One region of the Micromonospora sp. LOL_014 genome, then DNA from elsewhere that is predicted to be linked to it. Evidence: riboswitches for the same ligand, from Rfam matches in the RefSeq annotation. Region 1 holds a riboswitch; each other region holds the start of a gene.
The links. A riboswitch is a leader RNA that binds a small molecule or an ion and turns the genes downstream of it on or off. The one in region 1 is predicted to bind cyclic di-AMP.
Positions count from the first base shown of each region.

Region 2: linked by a shared signal. The riboswitch ahead of ACFHW1_RS14870 (NlpC/P60 family protein) and the one ahead of ACFHW1_RS07735 (coiled-coil domain-containing protein) in region 1 are both predicted to bind cyclic di-AMP.
Region 3: linked by a shared signal. The riboswitch ahead of ACFHW1_RS04415 (NlpC/P60 family protein) and the one ahead of ACFHW1_RS07735 (coiled-coil domain-containing protein) in region 1 are both predicted to bind cyclic di-AMP.
Region 4: linked by a shared signal. The riboswitch ahead of ACFHW1_RS00375 (coiled-coil domain-containing protein) and the one ahead of ACFHW1_RS07735 (coiled-coil domain-containing protein) in region 1 are both predicted to bind cyclic di-AMP.

Region 1 covers NZ_JBHMIP010000006.1:159,121-163,946, forward strand. Annotated here, with positions in the region: gene ACFHW1_RS07730 (glycosyl hydrolase) at 1-1,082, opposite strand, end outside; gene ACFHW1_RS07735 (coiled-coil domain-containing protein) at 1,493-2,692, opposite strand; cyclic di-AMP (ydaO/yuaA leader) riboswitch at 2,697-2,827, opposite strand; gene ACFHW1_RS07740 (cation diffusion facilitator family transporter) at 2,996-3,904, opposite strand; gene ACFHW1_RS07745 (HelD family protein) at 3,950-4,826, opposite strand, start outside.
Region 2 covers NZ_JBHMIP010000015.1:14,148-18,973, forward strand. Annotated here, with positions in the region: gene ACFHW1_RS14865 (sigma-70 family RNA polymerase sigma factor) at 321-1,313, shown strand; gene ACFHW1_RS14870 (NlpC/P60 family protein) at 1,434-2,393, opposite strand; cyclic di-AMP (ydaO/yuaA leader) riboswitch at 2,404-2,535, opposite strand; gene ACFHW1_RS14875 (DUF6232 family protein) at 3,009-3,545, shown strand; gene ACFHW1_RS14880 (helix-turn-helix domain-containing protein) at 3,593-4,474, opposite strand; gene ACFHW1_RS14885 (DUF397 domain-containing protein) at 4,721-4,826, shown strand, end outside.
Region 3 covers NZ_JBHMIP010000003.1:218,035-222,860, forward strand. Annotated here, with positions in the region: gene ACFHW1_RS04410 (NlpC/P60 family protein) at 51-1,094, shown strand; cyclic di-AMP (ydaO/yuaA leader) riboswitch at 1,352-1,495, shown strand; gene ACFHW1_RS04415 (NlpC/P60 family protein) at 1,594-2,532, shown strand; gene dcd (dCTP deaminase) at 2,694-3,272, opposite strand; gene ACFHW1_RS04425 (pyridoxamine 5'-phosphate oxidase family protein) at 3,400-3,915, shown strand; tRNA gene ACFHW1_RS04430 (tRNA-Gly) at 4,062-4,135, shown strand; gene ACFHW1_RS04435 (ribbon-helix-helix protein, CopG family) at 4,212-4,592, opposite strand; gene ACFHW1_RS04440 (hypothetical protein) at 4,580-4,826, opposite strand, start outside.
Region 4 covers NZ_JBHMIP010000001.1:83,161-87,986, forward strand. Annotated here, with positions in the region: gene ACFHW1_RS00370 (glycoside hydrolase family 65 protein) at 1-465, shown strand, start outside; gene ACFHW1_RS00375 (coiled-coil domain-containing protein) at 523-1,539, opposite strand; cyclic di-AMP (ydaO/yuaA leader) riboswitch at 1,542-1,677, opposite strand; gene ACFHW1_RS00380 (potassium channel family protein) at 1,932-2,609, shown strand; gene ACFHW1_RS00385 (cellulose binding domain-containing protein) at 3,114-3,323, shown strand; gene ACFHW1_RS00390 (winged helix-turn-helix domain-containing protein) at 3,372-4,040, shown strand; gene ACFHW1_RS00395 (sensor histidine kinase) at 4,069-4,826, shown strand, end outside.

The DNA.
Region 1 (4,826 bases):
ATCGCGGTCCGGAACGACGTCGCACCGACCAGGTTGCGCATCGGGCCGCGGGCCGACACGTACGTCTCGGCGATCGGGCTGCCGCCGTCGAGGTGCTTCCACTGGTGGGGGTAGAGGGAGACGACCGTGCCGGTGGCGGAGCCCTCCCGGGCCGTGGTGGTGAAGCTGTAGGTGGCGTCGACAGTGCTGCCGGCCTGGTCGTAACTCCAGCTGACCCGGGTGCCGGTGACGTGAGCGTGGGCGTACCGACCGTAGCTGTCCATCAGCGCGGTGCGCCGGGCGGCGCTGGTGCCGGCGCCGGTCGGCAGCAGCGCGACGGAGAAGTAGCTGCGGCCGGCGAGGGTGGAGCTGATGGTGGTCCCGTTGACGGACCAGGTCGCTCCGCTGGGGGCGTAGGCGACGTAGTCGTGGCCGCGCATGGAGAAGCCGACCCGGGTGCCGCTGTGGTGCCAGACCGTCGGGGTGCCGGGGAACGATAGCTCGGCGTTGCCGCCGGTGACCTGGGCGTATACGAACGGCAGGCCGTGGCCGACGGTCGCGCGCAGGGTACGGGTGCCGTCGGACCAGTACGGGCTGACCGTCCAGTCGGTCCAGCCGTCGACCTTGACGTCCGGGGCGTTGAGTCCGGCGACGCCGAGGGTGAACTCCCGGGTGTACGGGTAGTGGTATTCGCCGACGCCGGTCGATGTGCCGGAGATCGCCGCCTCGGTGGTGTAGGAGACGCCGAGCCCGCCAGCGGTCGGCTGGAACGACATCGGGTGGGCGTGCAGCGGGTCGGAGTAGGCACAGTTGTACCGCTTGAACAACAGCGACGACCACCAGTCGTTGGTCGGCACCGCGCCAGCCGGGGCGCTGCCCGTGACGTACTGCCGGGGGTTGGCGGAGATGCTGCCGCAGGCGGTCGGGGCGGCCGCGCCCGCCGGACGGGTGGTGGTGTAGCTGCCGGCGCCGACGATGGCGGCGTCGGCGGTGCGCAGTACGCCGAAGATCAGTCCGGTGGCGGCCAGCGCCGTCACGGTGGTGGCTGCCAGGATCCGGCGCGGCGTACGACCTGTTCGCGCGCCACGGATCGACAGGTTCATGGTGCCTCCGGGTTGGGTAGGGCGCGGTCCACGATCGCGAAAATTTTCACGACCATTAATGAGTTATTGCCAGGAGGTCACCAGACATGCGGGCTTCTGTCAATATCCCGACATGAAGTTTCGTGCATCCGGCACGGGGTCGTCGCGGTCTGTTGACAGCCGTACCGCTGCTGCTATATATCTAACTGTGAGAGCGCTCTCTCAGTCGCGCGAGCTGCAATGTGCCCAGCGTGAGCCGGGTGTGACTGCGTGGTGGTAGAGCGCTCTCGCATAGTTGCCGGTGGCCGTCGGTCGTTATGCCGATCGGTCTGCCGATGCTGCGCAAATAACTCCGTATGCTGATTCCGTCGCGAATAGAAAATGGGGGCGGTCGGCCGCCGACGTGGCCGTCCGCCCCCATGCGCGCGACGTCAGTACACCGACAGGTGCACGTGGTTGGTGTGGTCGCTGGACGGGTCGCCACCCGCACCGCTGTACGTCTTCCAGCCGCTGCTGGGCAGCCAGATCCGCTTGTACCAGATCACGTAGAGCACACCGAGCCGGTCGGCGTTGTTGATGTAGTAGTTCGCGAGGTTGTCGCCGTAGCTCTTGTCACCGCCGGTCGCCACTCCACCGAAGCCGTTGGGCTGGGCGGCGAAGTCACACGCCCGGCCCTTGGGGTGCTCGCCGGAGCTGCCGTTGCGGAAGCAGGACACGTAGCGGGTGAAGCCGGCAGCCTTCGCCTGGTTCAGGGCGTGCAGCGTACGGGGCGTGATGCAGCCGGAGGTGGTGGGGTCGTCGACGTTGCACGACTCGGCCGGCCAGGAACCGTTCGCGTTGCGCGGAGCCGGGGTCGCCGACGCGTTGGACGACCCGGATCCCGACGACCCGGATCCCGACGACCCGGATCCCGACGACCCGGATCCCGACGACCCGGAGCCGGAGGAACCGGATCCCGACGACCCGGAGCCGGAGGAACCGCTGGCGGCGGCCGCCCGTTCGGCCTCCTCCGCCGCCTGCTGCCTCGCCTGTTCCTCCGCCTGCTTCTCGGCGGCGACCGCGACGGCCAGTGCCCGCTCCGCCTGGTTCCGGCGCTGGTCCATGATGGTGACCTGCTTCTGCTGCTCCCGGATCTCATGCTCGATCGCGGCCTTGGACCTGGTCACCTGGTCACGGGTACGGTACAGCTCGCGGAGCTGCTTCTCCTCGTTGGCGGTCACCGCGCTCAGCGCCGCCGCCCGGTCGATGAACCCTTCCGGCGAGGTGCTGTTGAGTAGCGCGGAGACCGGGCCGAGCCGGCCGTTGCGGTACGCGCGGTCGACGATGTGCCCGACGTTCCTGTTCCGTTGCTCCAGTTCAGCACCGACCGTGTCGAGCTGCTCGGACAGCTTCTTCTGCCGGTCCTTCGAATGGTTGAGCGCCGCCTTGGCGTCGATCCAGCCCTTCGAGGCCGCATCGAGCTCCTTGCGCAGGCTGTCGGTGCCTCCCTCGTTGTCGACCCGGTCGGGCCGGTTGGCGGGCAGGGCGGCTCCGGCCGGCGAGCCGGTCGGGGTGCCGGTGACGGCCATCAGGGCGGCGGTCAACGCCGCCAATAACGTGAATCGGGTTTTTCTGTGGACTGTGCGCGACACTGTGCATTCCTTCCGTCAGCCGCCGACCGGGTTAGCTGACGGGTTCGGGACGGAAGATCCCTACCGCGTGACGCGGATGCACCCCAGGTACGTGGTTCCCCGGCTCGCCGTACGGCGATTAGGCGACGGCCTCCGCGGGCGCCGGAGGGGCGCCGCCCGAGCGGAGACCGGGGCCGAGACTACCGGCTCCCCGGGTCGTCGTCCCGGTATCGATAGCCATGTTATGTCTGGAAAAATCAGAAATATACGTATATCGTGGCTGTGACCGTCGCGGTAAGGTCACGAAACTTAAGCATCTGCTAATCACCAGTCGGCCGGTCCGCAGGAGTCGGCGGGGGCCAGCGGCTCGATCTGCAGCGTCGCGTGCTCGATACCGAACTCGTCGTGCAGGGCCGTCCGGGCGTCCCGCAGCACCGTGCCGATATCGGCCGACGGGGTCACGGCCAGGTGTGCCGAGGCCACCTCCATGCCCGGGGTGAGCGTCCAGACGTGGAGGTCGTGCACGTCGCAGACGCCCGGCACGATGGCCAGCCGGCGGTGGACCCGGGCGACCTCCACATGCTCCGGCGCCGCCTGCACCAGGATGCGCAGCGCGGCCCGGGCCAGCCGCCAGGTGCGTGGCAGGATGAACACCCCGACACCGACGGCGACCAGCGGGTCGGCGTACCACCAGCCGGTGGTGGCGATCACCGTGGCGGCCACCAGCACCCCCACCGAGCCGAGCAGGTCGCCGAGTACCTCCAGGTAGGCGCCCCGTACGTTGAGGCTCTCCCCGGCCCCCTGGCGCAGCAGGGCGAAGGCGACGATGTTGGCGAGCAGTCCGGCGACCGCCACCATCAGCATCGGGCCGACCGTCACCGGCTCTGGATCGGCGAACCGGCGGGCCGCCTCCACCAGGACGTAGAGCGCGACCCCGGCGAGCAGTACGGCGTTCGCCAGCGCGGCCAGCACCTCGAGGCGGTAGAGGCCGAAGGTTCGCTGCGGCTCCCCGGTCGGTCGCCGAGTCGCGGCTATCGCCGCGAGCGCCATGCCGATGCCGAGCACGTCGGTGAACATGTGCCCGGCGTCGGACAGCAGCGCCAGGGAGCCGGTGGCCAGCGCGGTGACCGCCTCGACGACCATGAAGCCCGCCAGCAGGGCGAAGGCGGCCCAGAGACGCCCGTAGTGTCGCTGGCCGGTGCTCCCGGCGCTGTGATCGTGTCCGACTCCCACGCCTGCCACCCTCCGTTGCCCGGCGTCTCGTCAGTAGACTAATGCTCACATAGCAATATGTGCAGTCGACTCCGGGTCGAGGTCGATGGTGACCAGCCGCTGCGTCGCCCGGGAGAGCGCGACGTAGAGCGTGCGCACCCCGGCCTCGGACTCGGCACGGATCTCCTCGCCGGCCACCAGCACCACCGCGTCGTACTCCATGCCCTTCGCCTGCAGGCTCGACACCACCTGTAGCCGGGAGGTCGTCAGCTCGCCGAGCCAGCCGGCGACCTCGTCCCGCCGGGCCACCGCGGCGATGACGCCGACCGTCCCCTCCACGGCGGCCAGCATCTCGGCGGTCGCGGTACGGACGGCAGCCGGCAGCACCGCCGCAGCTACCCGGTCCCGGCGCGGCGCCACCCCGGTCGATCGGACCGCCGTCGGCAACGGGGCGTCCGGAGCGACCTCGCGGATCACCTCGGCGGCCAGTTCGAAGATCTCCGCCGGGTTGCGGTAGTTCGTGGTCAGCTGGAACTCCCGCTGCGGCCGCCGCCCCAACGCCCGGTCCCGGGCCTGGGCGAGCTCGGCCGGATCTCCGGTCCACGCGGTCTGCGCCGGATCTCCGACCACTGTCCAGGAGGCGAGCCGGCCCCGGCGCCCGATCATCCGCCACTGCATCGGCGACACGTCCTGTGCCTCGTCGACCACCACGTGGGCGTACTCCCGGTAGTCGGCCGGCCGCTCCCGGGCGGCGGCACGGGCCGCCCGGTCCCGGTCGGCGAAGGTCGTCACCTCACGCACCCCGCCGGCCATCTGGAACGGATCCCGGTGCCGGCGGCGGGGCTGGGGTGGCCGGCCGAGCAGTTCGTCCAACTCGTCCAGCAGCGCCACGTCCGCGATCGTCAGCCCGTTGTCCGCCAGGTCACCGAACGAATCGGCCAGC
Region 2 (4,826 bases), on a different contig from region 1:
TCGCAGGAGGGGTAGTGACGGGAATCGCTGCGCCCCTGCCCGGTGTCGTGGTGTGCTGGGAGTCTGCCACGCCCCGCCGACCTGAGTGCATCGGGCAGTCGGCCGGCCCGACGCAGCGTGGCGATCGAGGAGCCTGGCAGGAAACGCCAATCCCGCTCACAGCAATTATTCAGGCAATCGTGTCAGCTTCGACTCACGAGACGGAATCTCTGACGCGTCTCATCTGTTGTGCAGGTGTCGGCGCCATACGGCGGGCCTGCCACATCAGGTTCGCCGGATCGGAGGCGGACGTGACGGGGGAGAGGCTGATGGAGATGCGCATCGCAGGTGACAGGGCACGACGTGGGGTTAACGAGGGGACCGTGAGCAACGTGGAGAAGACGATGGCTTTGCGGACCGACGAGGTCGCCGAGGAGCGGGACCTCGTTGGCGTCTACCTGCATGAGATCTCCCGCACGCCGCTGCTCGACGCGGCCCGGGAAGTCGACCTCTCCAAGGCGATCGAGGCCGGTCTGTACGCGGAGCACCTGCTGGAGCAGGGCGTGCCGCGGGCCGGGGTGAGCCGCGAGGAGCTGGAGCGGCTGGTCGTCGAGGGTGAACGGGCCAAGGACCTGTTCATCCGGGCCAACCTGCGTCTGGTGGTGTCGATCGCCCGCCGCTACGTCCGGTCCGGGATGCCGATGCTGGACCTGATCCAGGAGGGCAACACCGGTCTGGTCCGCGCGGTGGAGAAGTTCGACTACGAGCGTGGTTTCAAGTTCTCCACCTACGCGACCTGGTGGATTCGGCAGGCCATCAGCCGGGCGATCGCCCAGCAGGAGCGGACCGTACGGCTTCCGGTGCACCTGGTCGAGGACGTCAACCGGATGCGCAACGTGGCCCGCCAGTTGACCCGGGAGCTCGGTTCGGACCCGGAGCCGGAGCAGATCGCCGCCTCGCTCGGCGTGCCGGTCGAGCGGGTGCACGAGCTGGTGCGGTGGTCGCAGGACACGGTGTCGCTGGACACCCCGGTCGGCGACGACGGCGACACCAACCTGGGCGACCTGGTGGCCGACAGCGACGCACCGTCGCCGGAGGACATCGTGCTCACCGGTTTGGAGCGGCAGCGGATCGAGGGCCTGCTCAACCACCTGGACGACCGGTCCGCCGGCATCATGCGGGCCCGGTACGGCTTGGAGGACGGGCGGGAGCACTCGCTGACCGAGGTCGCTTCGCGCTTCTCACTGTCCCGGGAGCGCATCCGTCAGCTGGAGATCCAGGCGCTGGGCCGGCTGCGGGAGCTGGCCCGGGCGGAAGGGCTGCAGGCGGCCTGACGAATCGGCTGCAGGCGACCTGATCCGCCGATGAACTGACAACCCACCGACGAACTGCCGACGGCCCGGCATCCGCCTTGCGGATGCCGGGCCGTCGGCAGTGTCGCGCGAGCGACCGGGTCAGCGGACCCGGCCGTAGCCGTACGGCGGCATCATGTCCACGCTGGCCAGCTCGACGGTACGGCCGAAGGTGGGTGCGTGGATCACCTGGCCGCCGCCCACGTACAGGCCGACGTGGGCGAGACCGTTGTAGAACACCAGGTCACCGGGCTGCAGTGCGCCACGGTCGATCTTCGCGACCACGTCCCACTGCATCGCCGCGTTGTGCGGCAGGCTCTTGCCGGCGGTACGCCACGCGGCAAGCGTCAGGCCCGAGCAGTCGTAACCGTTCGGGCCGCTGGCAGCCCAGACGTACGGCTTGCCGATGGCTCCGTACGCGAACTCGACGACCGAGCCGGCGGCACCGGACACCGACGGGACGGTTCCGGTGTACGACGAGCCGGTCTCGCTCGCGGCACCGTAGGCCCGTTCCCGCTTGTCCATCAGCTCGTCGATGTCCGCTTCGATGCTCTTCTTGCGGTCGGCGAGCTCCTTGACCTGGGCGTCCTGCTTCTTCAGTGCCGCCTGCAGCTTCTCCTGCTCGGCCAGGTAGGTCAGTTGGGTGCTGGTGAACTCGCTGAGCCGCTGCTGCCGGTCCCGGGCCAGGTGGTCCAGGGTGCCGAGCCGGTGGATAAAGCTGCCGGAGGTGCCGTCGAGCAGGGCGCTCGCGGTGCTCAACCCGCCGGTCTTGTACGCGTTGACCGCGATCTGACCGACCTCGGTCTGCGCTGCCGCGAGTTCGGCCTGCAGCGGGCCGAGCTTGGCGTCGATCTCCTCGGCCGCCGCCCGGGTGGCCTTGGCCTCCTCCCTGAGCCGGTTGTACGACTCGACGACCTTGGCCAGCTCTTCGGATTCCTCGTCGATCTGCTGCGTGAGTTCGCTGACCGTCGGCTGGGCGGTCGCGGCGGTCGCCGGTACCACCAGGCCGAGGCTTACGCCGGCCAGCATCAGGGTGCGCAGCAGAATCCGCGCTGTTGACAAGAACGCAGAACCCTTCTTCCTCGCCGCCTACCGGGTTAGCTGACGGATTCGGGCGGGAAGTTCGCCCTACCGCGGTGAACCGCGGATTCACCCCAGTTGCCGATGGGTCCCCGGATCGCAACCGTGAGATCACTGTTTGTAACGTCAGATAATCTCAGGACGGCGATTCGGCGGCACTGGACCGGCGTCACCGCTTCCCGGCGACTGGTGACCGGACCAGCTGGTCCAACTTAGCCGCAAGGTTGCGACGCGGAAAGTGCTGCGATCGTGATCCGTGGCATGGAACTGGCCGGAGCCCGTTGACAGTTACTGGATGTGACGGTTGGCTGCTCTGGGCAACATTCCTGTTGTCTTCGCGTGACCGGTTGACTCCGGCGCGTCGTCATTGGACAGCGTCTGATCAATTGCGAATAATGCGTCATTAGTCGGTCTGTGCGGTTGTCGTCAGTAAGCTATCCGGATGAATAGCCGCAAAAGGTCTGATTCGCCATCCAGGACGCGGCCTGCCGTACGTCATTCTGCTAGGTGGCAGAATGACCACCTTCCATCGAGTAGCTAGCTGTTTGCACAATGGACCCGCAAGGTCAGCGCCGCACGAGCCCTTCGGAGGCAGCTATGCGTGCTACTCGCCAGACCCCACCCCGACGCGGTTCCCCGGTGCCCGCCCAGTCCGGCTCCAGTGTCGGACGGACCTTCTACCGGCAGCCCGGCATCTGCGTGACCGGTGAATGGTTCGTCGTGGCCGGCCGGCGTTTCGCCGTCCGCGACCTCACCGAACTCCGGACCGCGCGAGGCGCCCGCGACCGGCTCACCGGCCGGGTGATCGCGGTGACCGCCCTGACCCTGGCGGCGGTCGCGGTGACCGTCGGCTACACCCGCGGGTTGGACGAGGTCAGCGCGGGTGTCTACCTCGCCATGCTGGCGGCTGCGTTCGTGCCGGTGGCGGTCGCCTGGCTCGGCGACCGGTTGCGGCCGCGGGCGTACGAACTATGGGGCCGTCACCAGGGACTGCTGTTGCTGCTGTTCAGCACCGACGACGAACGCCAGTACGGCCAGGTGAGCCGGGCGTTGATGCGGGCTCGGGAGATCTCCCGGCTGGCCGGTCTGTCCGAGCCGGTCACCATCGAGCCGTGGGTGCCCGACCAGCGGTGAGCGGGCCCGGCCGCCGTCGCGGTCGTCGGCGGGCTGGTCGACGTCGATCAGCCCGCGTCCGGCCCGTCCAGCCGCCGGGCGAGGTCGTGCAGCATCGCCACCGAGTCGGCTGGCGACAGGGATTCCGCCCGTAGTCGGTCGAAGACATGCTGGTACGGCCGGACCTCGTCGGCCCGGTCGATGACCTCCTCGACCAGAGCGCTCTCCACGTACACCACGTCAGCGTCGGCCTGGTCGGCGAAGTGCAGGATGACGAACGGCCCGAGCACCGTGTTGCTTCCGGCGGCGAACGGCAGCACCCGGACCGTGACATGAGGCGCCGCTGACATCTTCGCCACATGCTGGAGCTGCTCGCGCAGCACCCGCGGGCCGCCGGTCATCCGGCGCAGCGCAGCCTCGTCGATGATCACCTCGATCTGCGGCGGATCGGCGCCGAAGAGCACCTCGTGCTGGCGGGCCAGCCGGATCTGCACCCGCCCTTCGATCTCGGCCGCCGGTACATGGTGCGGGCCGTCGGCCGGGATCACCGCGCGGGCGTACTCCTCGGTCTGCAGCAGGCCGGGGAAGCTGATTGGCTGAAAGTACCGCAGTGCCGACGCTTCCGCCTCCAGCCCGATGTAGGCCGCGTAGGCGGCCGGCACCCGATCCTTGTAGCCGCTCCACCAGGCGCGCCGTCGTGCCGCCCGGGCCAGCTCGACGAGCTCCTGCACCTGCTGCTGGTCGCGTACGCCGTACAGGTCCAGCAAAGCCTTGACGTCGTTGGTCGAGATGCTGACCGAACCCGACTCGATCCGGATCAGCTTCGACAGCGACCAGTCCATTTGAGCGGCGACGTAGTCCTGGGTCAGCGCGGCGGCATCGCGTGCCCGGCGTAGCGCCGCACGCAGCCGGCGACGCCCGATGGTCGGGCCCTGGTGTCGGGCAGGCATGGGAACGCTCCGGGGGGGTGCCTTGCAGAGTGCCACCTGGCTGGTTGCCACCCTGTTGCACGCTACACCGCCGCCGTCAGGTCTGCTAAGGACGGCCGGCCCTCCGCATGGTCCGAACGGCGGTTTCACCGGGTTTTCGCGGTGTCGCCCAGTCGCGTCGGCAAGATCGGGGACTGATACAGTCCGCCCGATTGCCTGCGTGCTCTGATGGCAAATTTACCGATTTATCCTTATTAAGGAGTCTAGGTGACTGTGATCAGCACTGCCGGTCCGGCGTGGCGTAAGAGCCGCCGCTGCGAGGCGACGACCTGCGTCGAGGTAGCCGAGATCGGCTCGGCGGTCGGGGTGCGCA
Region 3 (4,826 bases), on a different contig from region 1:
CCCCCGCCCGTGAGGCCCCAGCGATCGAACCATTGAAGGAGTCGCTGCCAATGGCACGTGCGCTCGCGAATTCGCACATCCATCGTCACAGTGGGTCCCGGTATCGACGCGGAGAGCATTGGTGTGTACGGGTTCCTCAACGTATCGCAATTGCGCTGTTGCTTGCCGCAACTGCGCTGGTCTTCCCGGCTGGACCGGCCCACGCCGAGCCGACGCTGGCTGAGATCGAAGCCGAGTTGGACGCCCAGTGGCTGAAACTGGAACCGGTCATCGAGCAGTACAACAAGGTGCACAGCGAGCTCAAGGCCAACGAGAAGAAAGCGGCCGCGCTCGACGAGAAGATCCGCCCCCTGTCCCTGCAGGCCAACTTGGCGGCGGACGAGATCGGCGAGGTTGCCAACCGCTACTACCGGACCGGGCCGTCGAGCGAACTGAACGCCCTGCTCCGGACCGGATCGCCGACCAGCCTGGCGGATCAGCTCGTGGTGCTGGACCGAATCTCCAAGCGTCGGCAGGAAAAGATCACCGCTGTTTTGGAGACCCGGGACCGCTATCTCGCCGAACGGCAGACGCTGGACGAGTTGATCACGAAGCAGCAGGCACAGGACAAGACGCTCGCCGAGCAGCGCAAAACCATCAACGCCGAGATCAAACGCCTGGAACGGGCGCGCAACGCCGCGTACCAGTCCACCGGCTACACCGGCGGATCCGGTGCCTCCGGCCCGTGCCCGGCGGTGTCGGTCGGCGGAGCCGCCGGAACCGCGGTCCGCACCGCCTGCGCACAGCTCGGTAAGCCGTACGTCTGGGGTGCCACCGGGCCGAACGCCTTCGACTGTTCCGGCCTGACCCAGTACGCCTGGGCAAGTGCCGGTGTCAGCCTCACGCATTACACCGGAACTCAGTGGAATCAGGGCAGTTCGGTCAGCCGTGCCAACGCCAAACCCGGGGATCTCGTATTCTTCTTCAGTGATCTGCATCACGTGGGGATCTACATCGGTAATGGCCTGATGGTGCACGCTCCCCGCGCGGGTCAACCCGTGCAGATGGAGAACATCGACAACATGCCGCTCGCCGGATTCAAGCGGGTCGGCTGATCGTGGCAGGTCAGCCAGCCTGCTGAGGCAATCTGAGTGGCGCGCGTTGGCTGGCCGAACGTACGGGCGGACCGGTATGAACGGGCCGGTCCGCCCGGGAAAATTCGAACGCTTGAGCGATGGCAGCCTATGTACGATACGCAATCGTCTGTGTACTCAATGAGATAGTCCATGTTCTCGCTTGCGTAGCGAGAACGCCGCTCTCTACTCTTGGGGATCGTCGAGTCGGGAGGACGTCAACCAACCGGGTTGACCTCGGCCTGACACCGCCTAATCGCCGTCTGACGGCGAGCCGGGGACCCACGGCACTTCCGGGGTGAATCCGCAGGCCACCTGCGGTAGGGCGTCTCCTTTCCGCCCGAACCCGGCAGCTAACCCGGTAGGCGGTCTGGGGAGAAGGAGTCCGGTGGCTACGAGCGCCCCTCGGCGATACCTCCGGTGGTCCAGCCGCGACCATCGGCGAAAATCGCCGCACGACCCTAGCCGAGTACTCTCCGCGTTGGTCGCCGCCACCACCGGCGTCGGTCTGCTGCTGGTAGCAGCGCCGGCGCAGGCGCAGCCCACCGTCGCCGAGATCGAGTCGCAGATCGACGAGGTCTGGGCCGAGCTCGAACCAACGATCGAACGGCACAATGCCGTACGGCAGGACCTTGCCGCCAAGAAGAAGAAGGCGGACGAACTACAGAAGAAGATCAAGCCACTGCAGATCCAGATCGACCTGGCGATGGACCGGGTCAGCGAGTTCGCCGCCCGGTCGTACAAGGGTGGTAGTCCGTCGGTCTTCAACGCGATCCTGACCAATGGCAAGCCGACCCACCTCGCCGACCAGCTCGAGCTGCTGGACCAGTTCGCCCGGCGGCAGGCCCGCGACGTGCAGGCCGTCGTCGACCTCAGGAACGAGTACGCCGCGAAGAAGGCCCCGCTCGACGATTTGATCGTCGAGCTGACCAGCACCGAGGCTCAGCTGGCGGCGAAGGCCAAGGAGATCGACGCCGAGGTTGACCGGTTGCAGGACCTGCGCCTGGAGGCGTACGGCTCGACCAACACCCTCGGCTCGCTGCGTCCCGCGCCCTGCCCGGCGACTTACCCCGGCGGTGCGGCCGGCAAGGCGGTCACCTTCGCCTGTGCGCAGATCGGCAAGCCGTACGTCTGGGGTTCAGCGGGACCGGGCAGCTACGACTGTTCGGGTCTCACCCTGGCCGCTTGGGCGCAGGCCGGCGTCGCGCTGCCGCACAACGCCGCCCGGCAGCGCCAGGTGACCGCCAACGTCAGCCGGGACGAGTTGCGCCCCGGCGACCTCATCTTCTACTACAGCGGGCTCTCCCACGTCGGCATGTACGTGGGTAACGGCTGGATCGTGCACGCCCCCCAGGCGGGCGAACCTGTGCAGATGCGCAAGATCGGTTCGAGTGTGCACAGTTACGGCAGGCCCGGCTAGACCTCACTCCTCCCCATGGCCTGGCGCGTGCCGCTGATCCCCCCCGTCAAGCGGCAGCACCGGCCACCGGAAAGGCGCCCTCCCATGTCTCCCCCCGGCTTGGGAGGGCGCCTTTCGCCTCCCCACCGCGGGCGCGCCGGCGCTGCGACAGCCCAGCCGGTTTAGCTGGTCGGCCAGGTGCGCCACCGCTGCCAGGACCGGCTCGGAGTGGGTCCACGCTGTCCCTGGTACCGGGATCCGTAGACCGCCGACCCGTACGGATGCTCGGACGTCGACGAGAGCCGGAAGATGCACAGCTGGCCGATTCTCATCCCGGGCCAGAGCTTGATCGGCAGGTTGGCCACGTTGGACAACTCCAACGTCACGTGGCCGGAGAAGCCGGGGTCGATGAAGCCGGCGGTGGAGTGGGTCAGCAGGCCCAGCCGACCCAGGCTCGACTTGCCCTCCAGCCGGGCGGCCAGGCCGTCGCCGAGCGAGACGACCTCGAGCGTGGAGGCGAGGACGAACTCACCGGGGTGCAGTACGAACGGGTCGCCGCTGGGCACCTCGACCTGGGACGTCAGATCGTCCTGCCGAGTCGCCGGGTCGATGTGGGTGTACAGGTGGTTGTTGAAGACCCGGAAATACCGGTCGAGCCGGACATCGATGCTCGACGGCTGGACGAGCGAAGGTTCGAACGGCTCGAGGGAGAGTCCGCCGGTCTTGGTCTCCGCGACGATGTCCCGGTCGGAGAGAAGCATCGTCACACGATAGCGACCGTCCGGCCGGTGCGACCGCGCGGCCGGCTGTCCGGCCGGTACGTACCCGGATTGGCCTGGACGGGCGATCCCCCTATCTCCTCGTACACATGTTCGATAGAATCATCGCATGGCAACCTGGTCCGAGTTCGCAGCCGACGAGCCCCGCCTGGCCACGGCGATCCGACTCCTCATGCAGCAGTACGGTCCCGGCCTCGGCTACCTCGCCACCGTCCGAGCCGACGGTGGTCCCCGGGTGCACCCGGTCTCCCCGGTGATCACCGACAACGGGCTGTTCTGCTTCATCATCGACTCGCCGAAGCGGCGTGACCTGGAGCGGGATGGCCGGTACGCGCTGCACTCGTTCCCGCCGGAGGAGAGTGACGACGAGGCGTACCTGGCAGGTCGGGCGCATCCGGTCACCGATCGGGCCAAGGTGGGTCGGCTCGCCAGCGATCTCGGGGCCGTGCCGCACGTCGACTGGCGACTGTTCGAGTTCTCCGTCGACGTGGCGATGGTGGCGCAACGCGGTGGCAGCACCGGCCACTACGCGGCGGCGGCGCCACGGCAACCAGCCGTCCAGGTCTGGCTCGACCCGACCAGCGGCAGCGTCTCCCACCCGGTGCCGACCCCGGTCGCCTGCTGACCCGCCGCGTGGCACCGGCCGACGCGTCGACGCCCTACCCGTTGACGCCCGGTCGACGGGTGTCGAGCCGTACCCCATGCTGTGCTCGGTTGGCGGCCGGGCCTGTTGCGCAGTGACCGGGCTGACCGGGTAGAGTGGGTCCGCTCGCGGGTGTAGTTCAATGGCAGAACATCAGCTTCCCAAGCTGACAGTGCGGGTTCGATTCCCGTCACCCGCTCCAACACACGAAGCCCTGGTCGGGGCCATCATCCCAACCAGGGCTTGCGCTGTACGTACGCGGGATCGTCGCGAGGTTCCTACTTCCGTGGGTACGCGGCCTGCAGTACTTCGCGGATCAACTCGCTGGGGCTGCGGTTCGTCAGCTCTGCCACCTTTTTGATCATTTCGTAGGTTTGGTCATCAACTCGGATGCTGATCTTGTGCGAGGCGCCGCCGCTGCTGGAGAGCGGCGGTCTGCCGACCCGGCGGGGGGCGAGACTGTCGGGGTCGTATCCAGCCTCTGCCTCTGCGACCAGCTCGCTCTCCAGCTGCGACGTGAGCGCTGTACCGTTCTTGGTCTGTCGGCTGGCTGCCCGAGTCGCCCGGGCTCCGGTGGTGGTTGCTCGGCGCGGTGCCTTTGCCTTGTTAGAGGTCGTGGAGGTCGTTCGGTCCTTCGTCGTTCGCGTTACACCCGCCATGGCTTCGCCTCCTTGTAGAGCCGGTTGTACTTAGGTCGCATGTCCATGGAGTGGATCACGCGTAGCGTCCCGTCCAACAACTCGATGGCGACGACTTCGAGAGCGACGCCGTCCCTGTCGTCGCCGAGGAACAGCAGCCGTTCTGGCCGGTCCGGGGGTTCTGGTGGGAGGGCGTACGGCTGACCGCAGTGTTCGATGACGTACCGTGATCGTTGTTGCGCTATGTTGTGCTTG
Region 4 (4,826 bases), on a different contig from region 1:
GTGATAGCCGCGGAGACCGGCCATCTGGAGCTCGCCCACGACTACATGGGTGAGGCCGCGTTAATGGACCTGCACGACATCAACCGCAACACCCGCGACGGCATCCACGTGGCCGCCCTGGCCGGGGCGTGGCTCGCGCTGGTCGCCGGCTTCGGGGGGATGCGTGACCACGGCGGGGAGCTGACCTTCGCTCCCCGGCTGCCGCAGCGGATCAACCGGCTGGAGTTCGCCATGATGTGGCGGGGCCTGCGGCTGCGGGTGGCGGTCCAGCATGACGAGGTGACCTATTCGCTGCGTGACGTCGACCCGAACGCCACCGTTGACCTTACCCATCACGGCGAGCCGATCACGGTGGCTGCGGACAAGCCGGTCACCCGGGCGATCCCGCCGGCCAATCCGGTCGGTCCGCCGCCGCAGCAGCCGACCGGCCGGTCACCGGTACGCCGGTCGGCGCGTACCGACTGACCACCTCCTCGTGCGGTGCCGGGCCGACCCGGCACCGCACGAGGAGAGGAGGTCAGGTCACAGCAGGGACAGATGTACGTGGTTGGTGTGGTCGCTGTTGGGATCGCCGTTGGCGCCGCTGTACGAACTCCAACCGGTGGTCGGTGACCAGAACTGGCGGTACCAGATGACGTAGAGGATGCCGAGCTTGTCGGCGTTGCGGACCAGGAAGGCGGTCAGGTTGTTGCCGTACAGCCGGTCGTCGCCGAAGGCGTCGCCGCCGAACCCCTGCTGCTGGGCGGAGAAGTCGCAGGCCCGCCCCTTGGGGTGCTCGAACGGCCCACCGGGGCGGAAGCAGGAGACGAAGCGGGTGAAGCCGGCCTTTTTCGCTTCGTTCAGCGCGTGCATGGTGCGCGGAGTGATGCAGCCGCTCGTGGTGGGGTCGTCCAGACTGCACGACTGGGACGGCCAGGAACCGTCCGAGTTACGCGGCGCCTGGGCGGCGACCGGCGAGGTGGCCGAGACGAACCCGTTGGTGGCGACCGCGCCGACCAGTTGCAGGGCCTTTTCGGCCTCTTCCTTCTGCCGGGCCATTGCCTCGAGTTGCTGTTCCTCGCGGGCCACTTCGGCGTCGATCGCGGCGACTGCCCGAGCTGCCTGTTCGCGTGCCTCGTTGAGCTCCCGAATCCGCTTGTTGTCGTGCATGGCGATCATGTCCAGGCCTTCGGCGCGTTCCAGCAACTCGTCCGGGTCCGCGCTGTTGAGCAGGACCATCACCGGGGTGATCCGGCCGAGACGGTACGAGTTGGAGGCGACCTGGCCGATCTGTGGGGTCAGCGCGGAAATCCGTTCCTCGACCTTTTCCAACTCGAGGTTGAGCTTCAACTGGCGTTTGCGGGACTCGTCGACCGCCGCCTTGGCTTCGACGAAGCCCCGGCCGGTCGATTCGAGCACTTCGCTGAGCAGTGGCGGGGCGCCTTCGTCATCCGGATCCTGAGCGGCGGCTGGCGACACTACGACGAACCCAGCGAGCAGGGCGGCGACGGCGGCGAGGGCCGCGGCCGTCGGAATCCGCCGGCGGAGGGGTGCGGTCATCCTGTTCCTTTCCTTGGCCGCCGACCGAGTTAGCTGACGGGTTCGGGACGGAACGATCCCTACCGCTGGCGCGGATTCACCCCGGTGGAAACGTGGTTCCCCGGCTCACCCCGGAGGGCGATTGGGCGGCGGTCACCGCCGGCACCGGTGGGCGCCGCCTGGCGAAGACCGCCGGCAAGCTTACCGGATTGGTCACCGGCATCAACACCTCGACAATCCTGACTGAGCTGGAAAAATCCGTTACCAGCCAACGACTTTCGGTGATGTCCACTTTCTGCGTTCGACGGCGTACGACAAGTCGTCAGGGGTCGGTATCGCTGCGCCGAGGTTAGCGGCTGACTACAGTGCGTATGAGGAAAAGCGGGAAAGTCGTAGCGTCGGACGGATCTTCGGTGAGAGATGACGATTCCCCGGTCGGGCCGCCGGACGCCGACAGCGTGGTGGTGATCGGCCTCGGCCGGTTCGGTGGTCAGGTCGCCCAGTCTCTGCTCCGCCTCGGCCACGACGTGCTGGGCATCGACGAGCATCCCAAACGGGTGCATCGCTGGTCCGAGCGGCTGCCGAGGGTGGTCGAGGCGGATTCAACCGATGACCAGGCGTTGCGCCAGTGTGGCGTCGCCGACTACTCCCGCGCGGTGGTCGGCATCGGCTCGGACGTCGAGGCCAGCATCCTCACCGTGGTGGCGCTGACCGAGCTGGATGTCCCGGAGGTCTGGGCGAAGGCGGTCACCGCCAAGCACGGCCGGATCCTCGCCTCGGTCGGCGCGCACCATGTGATCCTTCCGGAGGCGGCGATGGGTGACCGGGTAGCCCGCCTGCTGGCCAGTCGGATGCTCGACTTCATCGAGTTCGACGACGGGTTCGCCATCGCCAAGGTCTGCGCCCCGCCGGACGCCGCCGGCCGGACGTTGGCCGAGTGCCGGCTACGTCAGCGGTACGGCATCACGGTGGTCGGGATCAAGGAGCGGGACCGGCAGCTGAGGTACGCGGGACCTGAGACGTTGATCCCGCCGGATGCGCTGCTGATCGTCGCCGGGGCAACCACGGCGGTTCAGCAGTTCGGCCGGTGAACATGGGCGTGAACGCCTCATCACACCTTCATTTCGTGAGCTGATCAGCCGCCGGACTTTCGCAAACTCGTGACTCAGGCTACAGTCCCTGCATGGGAGCGCTTCCATCGATGGATGTGCCCACGTTGAAGTAGTCGACGCGTGGCGCGGCGATGGCGACATCACCGTGTCAACCGCACAGCTCCCGAGGCTGGCGGCGGGCCAAGCCCGGACTCCGCCGCCAGCCCGCGCACCACCTGTCGAGAGGAGGTGGAACCAGAGCCACTCGCGTGGCCCGGCTCCCGCGCGTCACGCACGACCCGGACGCCAGACCGCTCGTGCGTGTTCAGCAACTGATGGTGGGGACGGGGGTTGCCCTCCCCGTCCCCACGCTAGTCCTCGATTGTTACGGCGGGGAATCGCCAACAAGTCAGGACCGCGACGCCGATCTGTCCGACAGCGCTGCCCGGCCTGTCGATGCATCGGCAGGCTTCGTTGTGTATTGGGGCCTGGGCAGTGGCTGGGTTGCCGCGCCCGATCTGCGGCGACGGTCGGGCCGGGCCCTTACCGGTCGACCTGGTCCCGCCGGACATCACCGTCACCAACACGCCGTGGAACAGCCGGATCCCGGCCGGCGGCAGCGTACAGCTCGGTTTCGTGGTCAGGCACTCGGCGAGCAACCCGCCGCCGACGGACTTCCTGCTCAACGGCGACCGGTGCGCGTCCTCGGGTTGACCCTCGTCGAAGACGCGCTGGTGACGGCGGCTTGCTAGCCTCGCCCGCATGCGGGTGCTGGTGGTCGAGGACGACCCCGAGGTACGCAGTGCCGTCGTCACCGCGCTGCGCTCCGGCGGATCCGCCGTCGACCAGGCGGCCGACTGGAGCCAGGCCGACCTGAGCATGAGCATCAACGACTACGACTGCCTGGTGCTCGACCGGATCCTTCCGGAAGGCGACTCACTGCACCAGCTCGGCCACCGACGGCGGGCCGGGCTCACCACACCGGCCCTGGTGCTCACCGCGCTGGACAGCGCCGGGGACCGGATCGCCGGGTTTCAGGCCGGCGTCGACGACTACGTGGTGAAGCCCTTCGTCACCGCCGAACTGGTGCTGCGGGTCCGGGCGCTCTGCCGACGCCGTGGCGCCACCACCCCACCGCTGCTGCGGGTGGCGGATCTGGAGGTCGACGCCGCCCGCCGGGAGGTGCGCCGCGCCGGCGTCCTGCTGACGCTCACCCGCAAGGAGTTCGCCGTACTTGAAATGCTGCTGGTCCGGCGCCCGGCGGTGGCCAGCCGCAGCGACCTGTTCGAACACTGTTGGGACGAGCTCGCCGACCCCAGCTCGAACGTGGTGGACGCGGTGGTCGCCCAGCTGCGCCGCAAGCTCGGCGAGCCGCAGTTGATTCACACCGTACGCGGGGTCGGCTACCGGGTTGGCGGGGCGCCGTCGTGACCGCCGGCCGAATTGGCGGGGTGCCGTCGTGAACCGCCGCGATCGGCGGGGTGGCAAGCCGCTGCAGACCGCCGACCGGCTGCGTAACCTGCGGATCCGGATCACGCTGCTGGTGATGGCGATCAACGTGGTCGGCCTGGCCGGGATGGGTGCCGTCGCGTTGCTGGTCGACGGGCGGCAGCGCGACGAGGTGGTCGCCGCCGAGCTGCGGCGTACCGCCAGCACCGCCGCCGCCCTGCTCTACTACGAGTCCGGGGCGCTGCAGCTCGACAAACTGTTCGACAACGCGGTCGCCAACGGCACCACCGCCGTCTACGTCTACGAGGCCGGCCGGGCCGACCTCAGCCTGGTCTTCGCGTATCCGGCCCGGCTGCCGGTCGTACCGCCGGACAACCTGCTGGCGCCGGCCCGGACGGTCTGGACCTCCGGCACCGAGCTCGCCGGCGGGGTCGGCGACACCGCCGAAACCTCCACCCCACTGCTCGCCGTACCGTTCGAGCACGCCGTCACCGGGGCGGTTGCCGGCGCCGTCGTCGTGCTCGGTGACACCGGGCCGGCCGAGACCGCCAACCGGCGGCTGGCCCTGGCCCTGGTCGCTGGCGGCGTCAGCTTCACCGCGCTGGCCTGCGCCGGCGGTTACCTGCTCGCCCGCCGCGGCACCGAGCCCATCGCCGACGCGCTCAACCAGCAGGAACGGTTCGTCGCCGACGCCGCGCACGAGCTACGCACCCCGTTGACCGTGATCCGTGCCGTCTCCGAGACCGCGCTGGCCGAGCCGCAGCGCCG